Regions from separate parts of the Yersinia sp. SCPM-O-B-9106 (C-191) genome, predicted to be linked through region 3. Evidence: predicted binding sites of a transcription regulator. Region 3 holds the regulator's gene; each other region holds the start of a gene.

Region 1 (3,532 bases), 380 kb from region 3:
ATCTCAGTCTGGTAGATGACTGCCGTAATTTCATTCAGGCTTTTGGCGGCAATAAAATTAATATCATGTTGGAGTTAACTGAACGAAAATTGATTGTTGCAGATGAGATTACAGATAAATTATTTGCCGAACTTCATGCTTTAGGTGTTTATATTGCCATTGATGACTTTGGTACCGGGCATTCGAGCCTAACTTATTTGCAGAAATTTAAAGTCGACTTTCTCAAGATTGACCAAAGTTTTGTCGGGATGATTGGTTCAGATGCTCTGTCGAGCCACATAGTGGGGAATGTCATCGATCTTGCAACTCGACTGGGATTACAAACCATTGCCGAGGGAGTTGAAAACGAAACTCAAATGCGTTATTTACAGGCCCATAATGTGGATTATCTGCAAGGATATATGTACGGACGACCCATGCCAATGAACGAATTTGCCAAATATTTGTTCCGTTAAGATTATAGGCAGGAGAATAAAAAAGGGTGCCTCTAAGGCACCCTTTTTAAGGTCGGTCACGGAGGCTTAATTAGAGCACCGCAACGATAGCTTCACACAATGGCGCCATATTGTCTGGCGTCATACCGGCAACGTTAACGCGACCAGAATTTACGGCATAAACAGCGAACTCATTACGCAGACGCAGAACTTGTTCTTTGGTCAGGCCACTGAACGAGAACATACCATTCTGGTTTATGATAAAGCTGAAATCTTGCTTAGCGCCTTTTTCCTGCAAAGTATTAACAAACAACTGACGCATACGGTGAATGCGTTGGCGCATATCAGTCAGTTCTTGTTCCCAAATAGCACGCAGCGCTGGGTTACTCAAAATGGTGGCAACCACAGAGGCACCGTGAGCTGGTGGGTTGGAATAGTTCGCGCGGATAACGGCTTTCACTTGGCTGAAAGCGATATCAGCGACTTCACTGTTTGCGGCAACAATAGTACAAGCCCCGACACGCTCATTGTACAAACCGAAGTTTTTGGAATAAGAGCTGCAAACAATCAATTCTTGATGTGTCGCGGCAAAAATTCGCAGGCCTTGGGCATCTTCTTCCAAACCTTTAGCAAAACCTTGATAAGCGAAGTCAAACAGTGGCAACCAACCTTTAGCAACTGAAAGCTCGGCTAATTGGCTCCACTGGGCTTCTGTTGGGTCAATCCCGGTCGGGTTATGGCAGCAACCATGGAACAATACGACGTCGCCAGCTTGGGCTTCTGACAGGCTATTTAACAACCCATCGAAGTCCAGCGCATGATTTGCTGCATCATAATATGCATATTCAACAACTTCTAGCCCAGCTGCGGCGAAGATATTTTTATGATTTGGCCAGCTTGGATTACTGACCCAGACACGTTTGGCGCTGGTTTGATGGGCGATGAAATCAGCGGCAATACGCAAACCACCTGTGCCACCAGGGGTTTGCGCGGTACGCGCACGTTTATCAGTAATAATCGCGCTATCGGCCCCGAACAACAGTTCCTGAGTACAGCTGGCAAAAACTGGCAGGCCATCAATACCCAAATAATTTTTGGTGACTTCATTTTCTAGCAAATACTGCTCAGCTTTCTTTACGCTGGTCAGCACCGGCGTTTTCCCGGTTTCGTCTTTGTAGACACCGATCCCCAGGTTAATTTTATGAGAGCGGTCATCCGCGCGGAAAATATCGGTTAGGCCCAGAATAGGGTCGGCAGGTGCAGCAGTGATTTTTTCAAACATGTCAGAGGCTTCCATGGCTTAGCGTTAAGCAAACAGAACTCTCAGGGTAGCGCCAGTTGCGGCCTTTGCCAACCGTTTGCGATAAAAAGAAATGAATGTTGTGAGGCGAGGGGATTCAGGGTGAAAAATCGGCAAAATAACGCTTTCTACAGCGCAATCTCCCTAGATTAATCAAGGGTAAAAATGTTCGCCAAGCATAAAACAAAAAGACAGAGCCGAGGCCCTGTCTTTTTTTAACTTACGTCAGCAGATAAACTGCTTGATTAAGCTTAACTTAGAACTGGTATACCAAGCCAACACCAACAACGTCATCAGTGTTCAGACCGTTAGTACGAGTGAAATCATTCTCGTCCAACAGGTTGATTTTGTAATCAACATAGGTAGACATGTTTTTGTTGAAGTAGTAGTAAGAACCAACAGAAACATATTTCAACAGATCTTGGTTATCGCGATTTGCGTTAAGATCTTTGCCTTTAGACTGAACGTAGCCTAAAGATGGACGCAGACCGAAGTCGAACTGGTACTGTGCAGTGATTTCAATATCACGAGTCTTGTTAGCGATTGTATTGCTATCGTCGCCATATGGAGTCATGTTTTGAGTTTCAGCATACATTACAGCCAAGTATACGTTGTTTGCGTCGTATTTAGCACCAACGTTCCATGCTTGAGCTTTATCACCTTCAGCAGTGCTGAAAGCTTTTTGTTCGTTAGTACGGTTTGCAGAAGAGAAACCAGCACCAAAGTTCACGCCGTAACCGATATCATAAGTAGAAGAGATACCGAAACCGTCGCCATTCTGATCTTTCAGGTTAGCGCCAGTGTAAACACCTGTAACTGGGTCAATAGAACCAGCACGGTCATTTTGGTTTTTACCTTGATATTGCAGAGCAAAGTTCAAGCCATCAACCAAACCGAAGAAGTTGGTGTTACGGTAAGTTGCCAAGCCAGTAGAACGGCCAGTCATGTAGTTGTCAGAGTTGGAGATTGAATCACCACCGAACACTGGCAGCATGTCAGTCCATGCGTTGACATCATAGATTACGCCGTAGTTACGGCCGTAGTCGAATGAACCGAATTCAGCAAATTTCAGACCAGCAAAGCCCAGACGGGTTTTGTTGCCTTTGTCGCCTTGGGATTCAGCGTGGTTAGCCTGAACGTTGTATTCCCACTGGCCGTAACCGGTCAGTTGGTCAGTAATTTGGGTTTCACCTTTGAAGCCGAAGCGAACGTAAGATTTGTCGCCGTCTTCGCCTTTGTTATCAGAGAACTGGTGACGCGCGTCAACTTTACCGTACAGGTCAAGTTTGTTGCCGTCTTTGTTGTAGATTTCTGCTGCATTAGCTGCACCAGCTGCTAACAATGCTGGGATTACTACTGCAAGAATGTTGCGCTTCATCATTATTATTACCCTCATTGGTGTTATTCGGACACCTGCCACTGCCGCCAATAATTTTTTTGGAACTATTGTTGAGAGTTTGGTGTCGTCTGTGTCTGAACGCAGTGTTCCATTCACGAGGGTTATAATCCAGACCGAAAATGCTACCAATTACCTGAATATGTTTCATAGGGATACCATGTGTTACAAAATGTAAATTTCAGGGAACTTTGTGACTTAGATCGAACTTTAAAAAATGACAAAAGCCAGCAGGGCTGGCTTTTATTTATACAAAAACACTTTTTTTCTCAATGACGAACTTAGAAACTGGCATTTCTCGGCGTGCGTGGGAATGGAATTACATCACGAACGTTTTGAACTCCTGTCACATAGGAGATCAAACGCTCAAACCCAAGGCCAAAACCTGAATGTGGCACAGTG
Region 2 (3,532 bases), 1.1 Mb from region 3:
ATGGGCCGTTGGTGGTGGGGCGTAATCTGGCTTTAATGTCGATGGAACAGATACCTGCAATCCGTGATACTTTCGCCCGGCGGACATTGGGATGGGTTGAGCGCTAAAAATCCATAGGGTAAATAAAGTTCATATTTTCATGGGATATATCTCGGTATGCAATCATATGACGTAGTAATCGCCGGTGGTGGAATGGTCGGCTTGGCACTGGCCTGTGGTTTACAAGGCAGTGGCCTGCGCATTGCCGTTCTGGAACACCAACCCGCGCCCGAGCCGCTACCTGCGCCGGTGACCGGTGAGTTGGCGCTTCGGGTTTCGGCGATCAATGCGGCCAGTGAGCGATTACTGCAAAAAATTGGTGTGTGGGAAAACATCTTAGCGCTGCGCGCCAGCCCTTATAGCGGCATGGAAGTGTGGGACCAGGACAGTTTTGGGAAAATTGCTTTCCACGCCGATGAATATGGTTTTAGCCATCTCGGGCATATCATTGAAAACCAAGTGATTCAGCAGGCGCTATGGCAGCGAGCCAGCCAATTGGTTGATGTGACTTTGCTGGCGCCCGCCAGTATCAAACAGGTGGCTTGGGGCGAAAGTGAAGCATTTATCACTCTGACGGATGACCGGATGCTCAGCGCCCGGTTGGTGATTGGGGCTGATGGTGCGAACTCTTGGTTACGCCAACATGCTGATATCCCACTGACATTTTGGGATTATGCCCATCACGCGCTGGTGGCCACTATCCGCACTGAAGAAGCGCATCTGGCCACGGCACGGCAGGTATTTCACGGCGACGGCATTCTGGCATTCCTGCCATTTAGTGACCCACACCTTAGCTCGATTGTCTGGTCATTACCCCCGGAACGCGCTGCCGAATTAGCCACACTGCCCGCGGAGCAGTTTAATCGCGAGCTGGGAATGGCATTTGATATGCGGCTGGGGCAATGTCAGCTTGAAAGTGAGCGCCAAACTTTCCCACTAATGGGGCGTTATGCACGCAGTTTCGCGGCACACCGACTGGCTCTGGTTGGCGACGCCGCCCATACCGTGCATCCGTTGGCCGGGCAGGGCGTGAATCTGGGCTTTATGGATGCCGCCGAACTGGTGTCTGAACTCCGGCGCTTGCAGCGTCAGGGTAAAGATATCGGCCAGCATCTTTATCTGCGCCGCTATGAACGCCGCCGTAAGCACAGCGCCGCAATGATGCTTGCCAGCATGCAGGGTTTCCGCTCACTGTTTGCGGGTGATAACCCGGCTAAAAAACTGTTACGCGATATTGGTTTGACATTGGCGGATAATTTGCCGGGGGTAAAACCGCAGCTAGTGCGCCAGGCGATGGGGTTAAATGATTTGCCCGATTGGCTGGATGAATAAATAATCCTCTATCCCGCTAAATCCGCCTCAGTTGAAATAATCTAATTCCAACCTGCTTTTCGCATTAGTTTTTCTCACACACAACCAAAACCTGATAAGTTGATTCTGACAGGGTTTTGGTTGTTTCGTTATATAACATCGCAATTTTTACGTTTTAATTGTTAATTATGTGCCTCCGTGCGCAGTTTTACAGTGGAAAACTCTGCACAATACCCCTGCCTTTTGTTGTTTTAATCTGTGCTATTGCCTATTTTACCTTATGGTTACCTGATGAATTCGGTGATAACGTTGGGCAAAAGGTATCGTTTGCGTAGACCCGTCATACTTCACGTTGCAGGTGTGTTGGCTGCTTTCGTTCACCCCAGTCACTTACTTGAGTAAGCTCCTGGGGATTCGCTTAATTGCCGCCTTCCTGCAACCCGAACTATCTAGGGTATAGGCCTGTTTATGGTGAGTTAGAGTCTCTAACACTCATTGCATGAAACTGTTTGAGGGAGAGTAGATGTCTAAGCAGACCCCGCTGTATGACCAACACGTGGCGTGCGGTGCGCGCATGGTAGATTTTCATGGTTGGATGATGCCATTGCATTATGGCTCTCAAATTGATGAGCATCATATCGTGCGCCAAGATGCCGGTATGTTTGATGTCTCGCACATGACAATTGTCGATCTGCACGGTGCCCAAACCCGTGAATTCTTGCGTTATCTGTTAGCCAATGATGTTGCCAAACTGACCCAACCGGGCAAAGCCCTGTACACCGCGATGCTGAATGCTTCCGGCGGTGTTATCGATGATTTAATTGTCTACTTCCTGCGCGAAGACTATTTCCGTTTAGTGGTGAACTCCTCCACCCGAGAGAAAGATCTGGAATGGATCATTCAGCACGCTGAGCCTTATCAGGTGGGCGTGACGGTGCGTGACGATTTAGCACTGGTGGCGGTGCAAGGCCCGACAGCGCAACAGAAAGTGGCGACCTTACTGACTCCTGAGCAGCAACAAGCGATTACAGGAATGAAACCATTCTTTGGTATTCAAGCTGGTGATTTGTTTATCGCCACCACCGGTTATACCGGCGAAGCAGGCTATGAAATCGCGCTACCGAAAGAACAGGTGGTTGAATTTTGGCAACAATTGCTAGCCGCTGGCGTGAAGCCCGCCGGCCTTGGTGCACGTGATACTTTGCGCCTGGAAGCGGGGATGAATCTCTACGGCCAGGAAATGGACGAAAGCATTTCGCCACTCGCCGCCAATATGGGGTGGACAGTGGCCTGGTTGCCAGAAGACCGCCAGTTTATTGGCCGCGAAGCCCTGGAAAAACAGCGTGCGAACGGCACTGAGCAACTGGTCGGCTTGATCATGACTGAAAAAGGCGTATTGCGTAATGAGTTACCGGTGCATTTTTCTGATGCTTTAGGTAACCAGCATGTTGGTGTGATAACCAGCGGGTCATTCTCGCCGACACTGGGCTTCAGTATTGCTCTGGCTCGTGTCCCTGCGGGGATAGGTGAAAGTGCGGTGGTGCAAATTCGTAACCGTGAAATGCCGGTACGCGTCACAAAACCGGGTTTTGTGCGGGCGGGTAAGCCGGTCGCGCTGTAATTATTTAGAGTATTCCGCATTCTACGAGCCACACTTTTTGGCTCTACCCTTTTTAAGGAGCAGCAATGAGCAATGTACCAGCAGATTTAAAATATGCGTCATCCCATGAGTGGGTTCGTGCCGATGGCGATGGTGTGTATAGCGTCGGGATCACTGAGCATGCGCAAGAGTTACTGGGCGACATGGTGTTTGTTGATTTGCCGGAAGTGGGCAGTGAAGTTTCTGCGGGCAGCGACTGCGCTGTTGCCGAGTCAGTTAAAGCCGCTTCTGACATTTATGCCCCAATCAGTGGTGAAATCATCGCCGTGAATACTGAGCTGGAAAGCTCCCCAGAATTGGTGAATAGCGCGCCTTATACTGATGGCTGGCTGTTCAGCATCAAAGCTTCTGATGAGGGTGAGTTGGCGAATTTGTTAGATGCCGAGGCTTATCTGGCGACCATTGAAGAATAAATGAAAAAAGCCTGAGGTGAGTGAAGTGCAATGAGCTAAGGGTTGACCACGTCTACGGGTGCTCCGGTGGCTTACGCCACTACGACCCGAACGACGTGCTTTCCCTTAG
Region 3 (3,532 bases):
TTTGAATTACCGGCATTACCTTATGCACAAAATGCACTGGAACCGCACATTTCTGCAGAAACGCTGGAGTACCATTACGGCAAGCACCACAACACTTATGTGGTCAACCTCAATAATCTGATTAAGGATACTGAGTTTGCGGGTAAATCCTTGGAAGAGATTATTAAAACCTCCAGTGGCGGTGTCTTTAATAATGCAGCCCAAGTCTGGAACCACACCTTTTACTGGCACTGTTTATCACCAAATGGTGGCGGCGAACCTACTGGCAAAGTTGCCGATGCCATTAATCAATCCTTTGGTTCTTTCGCTGAATTTAAAGCACAATTTACTGATGCGGCAGTGAAAAACTTTGGCGCAGGCTGGACGTGGCTGGTCAAAAAAGCGGATGGCACACTGGCGATTGTCAGTACCTCAAATGCGGCAACACCGCTGACGACTGCGGATAAACCACTGCTGACGGTGGATGTATGGGAGCACGCTTACTATATTGATTATCGTAATGCGCGACCAAAATATCTGGAGAACTTCTGGGCTTTAGTGAATTGGTCTTTCGTTGAGAAAAATTTAGCCTGATACCGCGCAAACAGAAAGATACACACGTGGTTATTATCAGTAGAAATAATTAAGGGCGGGTTAACCGCCCTACTAATGGCTTCATACCGGCAAGCGGTTTAATTAATTCATTACCGCCACGAAGCTAAAAACAATAATCATTGCCAGCGCACCAACAGTCGTAATCAGCGACATTTTCAGATTGGTATCCATAAAAACTCCTCAGCCGGTTAATCTTTATACTCGTCATACTTCAAGTATAGTAAGGTAAAGGCACACAATTAGTGCGTTAAATCATTTTCCCACAGTTAAGAAAAAAAATCTTGTGCTCATTACGCACTTTATAACATTGATTAACGCTTTCACTTTTCCTCCAGATCAGCCAAAATTCGCAGTTCATAACTGTATGCCGACTCATAACGTCCAATAAAACCTCTCAGACAGCCTGCTGATTCAACTTACCAGCCTACTATCGTGTTTCTGTCTGAGCGGTGTTCGAGTCATACGGGCAAACGATTAACATAATACTTACCTGCTGTAACAGGTGAGCTTAGGAGTCATTCTTTTTATGGCAACGATTAAAGATGTGGCCAAACACGCGGGTGTGTCCACCACCACCGTTTCGCACGTTATCAATAAAACTCGTTTCGTCGCCGAAAATACCAAAGCCGCTGTGTGGGCGGCCATTAAAGAGCTGCATTATTCGCCCAGTGCTGTGGCCCGCAGCTTGAAAGTTAATCACACTAAATCAATTGGTTTGTTGGCAACATCCAGTGAAGCACCCTATTTTGCTGAGGTGATCGAAGCGGTTGAAAATAGTTGTTATAGCAAAGGTTACACCCTGATTTTATGTAACTCTCATAATAATCTTGATAAACAAAAAGCCTATCTATCCATGCTGGCGCAAAAGCGTGTCGATGGATTATTGGTGATGTGTTCTGAATACCCTGAACAATTGCTGGGGATGTTAGAAGATTATCGCAATATTCCAATGGTGGTGATGGACTGGGGTACCGCCCGTGGCGATTTTACTGACTCGATTATTGATAATGCATTCGAAGGTGGCTATTTAGCTGGCCGTTATCTTATTGAGCGCGGTCATCGTGATATCGGTGCTATTCCCGGTCAGTTATCACGGAATACCGGTGGTGGTCGCCATCAGGGCTTCCTGAAAGCACTGGAAGAGGCCAATATCCCGCTACGTGACGAATGGGTGGTTCAGGGGGATTTTGAGCCAGAATCCGGTTATAAAGCTATGCACCAAATTCTGACGCAAAAACACCGCCCGACCGCCGTATTCTGTGGCGGCGATATTATGGCGATGGGGGCAATATGCGCGGCGGATGAATTGGGCCTGCGGGTGCCACAAGATATTTCGGTGATCGGCTATGATAATGTGCGCAATGCGCGGTATTTCTCACCGGCGCTAACCACTATTCATCAGCCAAAAGAGAGATTAGGTGAAACCGCTTTTGCCATGTTGCTCGACAGAATTGTCAGTAAACGCGAAGACCCACAAACGATTGAAGTACACCCTAAGCTGGTCGAGCGCCGCTCTGTTGCTGATGGCCCCTACCGCGATTACCGCCGTTAATCTTCACCTGCCGGTAGCCCTCATGTTACCGGCAGCTAACGCTGTGCGTTCAGTCCTCAATCACGGCATTATCATCTTTTAGCCATTCATTATTAAGTGTGACACTGTCACCTAAATACGCCAGCATCCATGCTAAAGCTGGCGAATGATTATTCTGCTCCCACGTCAAACAACACGGGCTATCAGGAAGTGGCTCGGCCAAGGTTAATACCACCAGTTTCCCTTGTTCAATCAAGGGCGACACCATATGCGCGGGCACCATTCCGACACATAATCCTGCACACAGGCAATCTATTCCCGTCGCCCAATCGGGTGCCACTAAACGCTGTTGGTTATCCAAGGTCCAGGTGTCTCGTTTCGGCAGATTTCGCGCGGTATCCTCCAAACAGAGTGAGGGATAAGGCCGCAATTGGTCATCAATAAGGGAACCGGTTAAGTGGGCTAAGGGGTGATTGACGCTCACCACACAATGCCAAGTCAAAAAGCCCATGTCGCGGAAGATAAACCGCCCGCCAACCGGAATGGCGCGAGTCGCCCCAATGGCCATTTCAGCTTGGCCATCCGCCAGTGCATCCCAGACACCATTAAATACCTCATAGCGTACCCGCAGTTCGATATCAGGAAAATGGCGATAAAAATCCAATACTAAGCGGCGACTCCGCTGAGGTTTGACGATTTTATCGATCACGATATTGAGTTGCCCACGCCACCCATTCGCCACTTGCTGGCACTGTCGCCGCGTGCCATTCATTTTTTTGATAACATCTCGGGCTTCTTTGATAAAAACCCTGCCCGCTTCCGTCAATTCTACATCCCGGTGACGCCGTACAAATAACGGCACGGCCAGCCATTCCTCCAACTGGCGCACGGTATAACTTACCGCTGACGGGACGCGGTGCAATTCTTGAGCAGCAGCGCTGAAACTCCCGGTGCGGGCAACTGCATCGACCACATCCAATGAATATTCTGACCACATGATTCTGCACTTCCCTTAGACTGAATATTTACTATCAATTTTTTTGATAGCATGGCGCAAATATTACCGTTTCACAACAGAATAGCTCGCCGCTAGAATGCCCCCCGCAATGGAATTTCCATGATAAGAGTTTTGCCTGCAAAATTATAATGAGACACAAAAAATGAAAACGACTTCTAGTTTCATGTTCTACCTGGCCGGTTTGAGCATGTTGGGGTACCTGGCCACCGACATGTATTTGCCTGCCTTTGGCGCTATGCAACAAGAGCTGCGCACCTCTGCCGGCTCCATCAGTGCCAGCCTCAGTATCTTTCTCGCTGGTTTCGCTATCGCTCAACTTATCTGGGGGCCTGTTTCCGATAAGTTAGGCCGTAAACCTGTGCTATTAGTCGGGTTGGGTTTATTTGCCA
Region 4 (3,532 bases), 750 kb from region 3:
GGCGGTGGTTTTGAGCCGGGTATGAACCAGAAAACAACTGATGCCCCTATCAAGAACGAAGCCAACAACGGTCTGAAAAATACCCGTGGCACTTTGGCAATGGCGCGTACCAACGATCCACACTCTGCCACTGCTCAGTTCTTTATTAACGTTGCAGACAATGACTTCCTAAACTTCCGTTCAGAGCGCCCAGATGGTTGGGGTTACTGCGTGTTCGCTGAAGTGACTGAAGGTCTGGACGTGGTTGATAAAATCAAAAACGTCGCGACTGGCCGCAGCGGTATGCATCAAGATGTGCCAAAAGAAGATGTGATCATTCAAAGCGTTACTGTTAGCGAGTAATAACGGCTTAATGAGCACGCTTTTTATTGCAGATTTGCATCTTAGCGTTCAGGAACCGGCAATCACTGCCGGTTTCCTGCATTTTATACAGCGTGATGCTATTCATGCTGATGCATTATATATCCTGGGCGATTTATTCGAATCCTGGATTGGCGACGATGACCCCGAGCCTCTGTATCGGCAAGTTGCTGCCGCGTTGAAATCACTCCAACAACAGGGCGTGCCCTGCTACTTTATCCACGGTAACCGCGATTTTCTGCTGGGTAAACGCTTTGCACTTGAAAGTGGCATGACCTTGCTGCCGGAAGAGAAAGTTGTTGAGTTGTATGGCCGTAAAATCGTTATTTTACATGGCGATACCCTGTGCACTGATGATGCCGACTATCAGCATTTTCGCCGCCGAGTACACAATCCCCTGATCCAGAAGCTCTTTCTGTGGCTACCGCTGCGCTTTCGGTTACGCATTGCGGCTTATATGCGCAATCAAAGCCAACAAAATAATAGTGGTAAATCGCAGCTGATTATGGATGTCAATCCACAGGCGGTGGTTGAAACTTTCGAGCGAAATAATGTCAGTTGGATGATTCATGGGCATACCCACCGCCCTGCGGTTCATACCGTCGAATTAGCGGCGGCAACGGCACACCGTGTGGTTTTAGGTGCCTGGCATGTTGAAGGTTCAATGGTTAAAGTCACGGCTGATAGTGTTGAATTGATTAAATTCCCGTTTTAACCTTCAGGTTTTACCTCATCAACTACGATCAAAAAACTAATAAAACCCACTAAAAGCCGCTACGCAACCGTTTTCCTCGCCTTTGGCTCATGATATGCTCTACGCCCTCTTCACCAGTCATGATTTAAATAAGATCATTCTGGCCGACGCTTGCGCAATCACAGGAGCTTTACACTCATGGGAGCTAACCTCGATTCGGCTTACCCAGCCGGGGTTAAAATCGCTATCGTAATGGGGTCCAAGAGTGACTGGGCCACCATGCAGTTCGCCGCCGACGTGCTCACCACGCTCAATGTCCCCTTTCATGTCGAAGTTGTTTCTGCCCATCGCACCCCCGACAAACTGTTCAGTTTTGCCGAGCAAGCCGATGCTAACGGCTTGCATGTCATTATTGCAGGCGCGGGCGGTGCTGCTCACCTGCCGGGTATGCTAGCGGCCAAAACATTGGTGCCGGTTTTAGGTGTGCCGGTACAAAGTGCGGCATTAAGTGGTGTCGATAGCTTGTATTCCATCGTGCAGATGCCACGTGGCATTCCGGTGGGAACACTGGCCATTGGTAAAGCCGGGGCGGCGAATGCAGCATTGCTGGCGGCTCAAATACTGGCGCTGCATGATGTTGAATTAGCAGCACGTTTAGCAGATTGGCGTAAAAATCAAACTGACGAAGTGTTGGACAATCCCGATCCGAGGGATGAAGCATGAAACCCGTTTGCGTATTAGGTAATGGTCAATTGGGGCGCATGCTGCGTCAGGCCGGTGAGCCACTAGGCATTGCTGTTTATCCGGTGGGTTTAGATGCCGAGCCAGAAGCCGTGCCTTATCAGCACAGTGTGATTACTGCCGAGATTGAGCGCTGGCCGGAAACCGCGTTAACCCGCGAACTCGCCACCCACACCGCTTTCGTTAACCGCGATATTTTCCCTCGTCTGGCTGATCGTCTGACTCAAAAACAGTTGCTCGACAGCTTGAATTTGGCGACCGCACCATGGCAATTATTGGCCAGCAATAGTGAGTGGCCGCAGGTCTTTGCCACACTGGGTGAATTAGCCATCGTGAAACGTCGGGTCGGCGGTTATGACGGACGGGGTCAATGGCGTTTACGCGCCGGTGAACAAGAAAGTTTGCCCGCCGATGCTTACGGCGAATGTATTGTCGAGCAAGGTATTAACTTTTCCGGCGAAGTTTCATTGGTCGGTGCGCGCAGTCATCAAGGTCAATCAGTCTTTTATCCACTGACCCATAATCTTCATGAAGAAGGTATTTTGCGCATGAGCGTGGCATTACCACAGCCCAATAGCAAACTACAGCAGCAAGCAGAGAAAATGCTGTCCGCAATTATGGATGAGCTGAATTATGTTGGTGTAATGGCGATGGAGTGCTTTATCGTCGACGACAGTTTATTAATTAATGAGCTGGCACCGCGAGTACATAACAGTGGTCACTGGACACAAAATGGTGCTTCTATCAGCCAGTTCGAGCTGCACCTGCGCGCTATTTTGGACTTACCGCTGCCCAAACCGGTGGTGAATACTCCCTCCGCGATGGTCAATCTGATTGGCACGCCAGTGAATATAGAGTGGCTATCACTGCCCTTGGTGCATCTGCATTGGTATGAAAAAGAAGTGCGCGAAGGCCGTAAAGTGGGCCATTTGAATTTAAATGACCCCGATGGCGCGCAATTAAGTGCGGCCCTGGCGGCATTAGCACCTTTGCTACCTGCGGAATACCAAAACGCCCTGCGCTGGGCGCAAGCTAAGTTATAACTGAAGCGCGGGCAGTTTATGCCGCCCGCGTTATTTCACTAATCCGTGTAATGACGGAATAACGCCCGCCCCTGCAACAATCTGGCCCCTAACCAACCGCCACAGAGTGACAGCAACAGCGCCGCCGCCAATGGCAATAACCACCACATGATCCAGTTAGGTTGCCACGGGAAATCAAACACTAAGCGCTGCAATGCCCAAAGTGCCGCTTCTGCTCCGATAGCTGCCGCCATACCGGCCACTAGCCCCAGCAACGCAAATTCCCACCACAATGTACCTCGCAGTAAGCGTTTACTTGCGCCGAGTGTCCGGTAAACCACCAATTCCTGACGGCGCTGGCGCATGCCGACCTGTACCTGTGCTAATAGCAGCAAAGTGCCACAAATAATCACCAATACCACCATCACTTCCAGTGCGCGGCTGACCTGTTGTAGCACCTGCCCGACCTGTTTCAGCATCGCGCCAATATCCAGTAAACTGAGAGTCGGGAACTGGCGATTCAATTGTGTCAGAACCTCGCCGTCACCGTGATAGCGGAAGCTGGTCAGCCAGGTTTGGGGTTGCCCATCCAGTACAGCCGGTGGGAAAATAAAGTAAAAATTAGGGCGCAGGCTTTCCCAATCCACCTGACGAATACTGCTCACGGTCGCACCAAATGACTGCGTATCGCCACTGAATGTCAGTTTATCGCCGA

The links. The regulator PurR, encoded in region 3, represses purine synthesis genes. The targets are predictions, from matches to a motif close to CANGCAAACGTTTGCNTG.
Region 1: OP863_RS12480 (amino acid aminotransferase) is a predicted target of PurR. The motif match lies at 1,782-1,799, and genes of this name have one in related genera.
Region 2: gcvT (glycine cleavage system aminomethyltransferase GcvT) is a predicted target of PurR. The motif match lies at 1,849-1,866, and genes of this name have one in related genera.
Region 4: purE (5-(carboxyamino)imidazole ribonucleotide mutase) is a predicted target of PurR. The motif match lies at 1,136-1,153, and genes of this name have one in related genera.

What each region holds. Positions count from the first base shown of each region.
Region 1 is NZ_CP110791.1:2,694,433-2,697,964, reverse strand. It holds gene OP863_RS12485 (cyclic diguanylate phosphodiesterase) at 1-455, shown strand, start outside; gene OP863_RS12480 (amino acid aminotransferase) at 526-1,716, opposite strand; gene ompF (porin OmpF) at 1,991-3,112, opposite strand; gene asnS (asparagine--tRNA ligase) at 3,412-3,532, opposite strand, start outside.
Region 2 is NZ_CP110791.1:3,454,561-3,458,092, reverse strand. It holds gene ubiH (2-octaprenyl-6-methoxyphenyl hydroxylase) at 1-107, shown strand, start outside; gene ubiI (FAD-dependent 2-octaprenylphenol hydroxylase) at 157-1,371, shown strand; gene gcvT (glycine cleavage system aminomethyltransferase GcvT) at 1,874-2,971, shown strand; gene gcvH (glycine cleavage system protein GcvH) at 3,037-3,423, shown strand.
Region 3 is NZ_CP110791.1:2,317,424-2,320,955, forward strand. It holds gene sodB (superoxide dismutase [Fe]) at 1-573, shown strand, start outside; gene OP863_RS10640 (YnhF family membrane protein) at 676-765, opposite strand; gene purR (HTH-type transcriptional repressor PurR) at 1,121-2,146, shown strand; gene punR (DNA-binding transcriptional activator PunR) at 2,196-3,122, opposite strand; gene punC (purine nucleoside transporter PunC) at 3,286-3,532, shown strand, end outside.
Region 4 is NZ_CP110791.1:3,062,696-3,066,227, forward strand. It holds gene ppiB (peptidylprolyl isomerase B) at 1-342, shown strand, start outside; gene OP863_RS14000 (UDP-2,3-diacylglucosamine diphosphatase) at 353-1,075, shown strand; gene purE (5-(carboxyamino)imidazole ribonucleotide mutase) at 1,253-1,777, shown strand; gene purK (5-(carboxyamino)imidazole ribonucleotide synthase) at 1,774-2,838, shown strand; gene ybbP (putative ABC transporter permease subunit YbbP) at 2,877-3,532, opposite strand, start outside.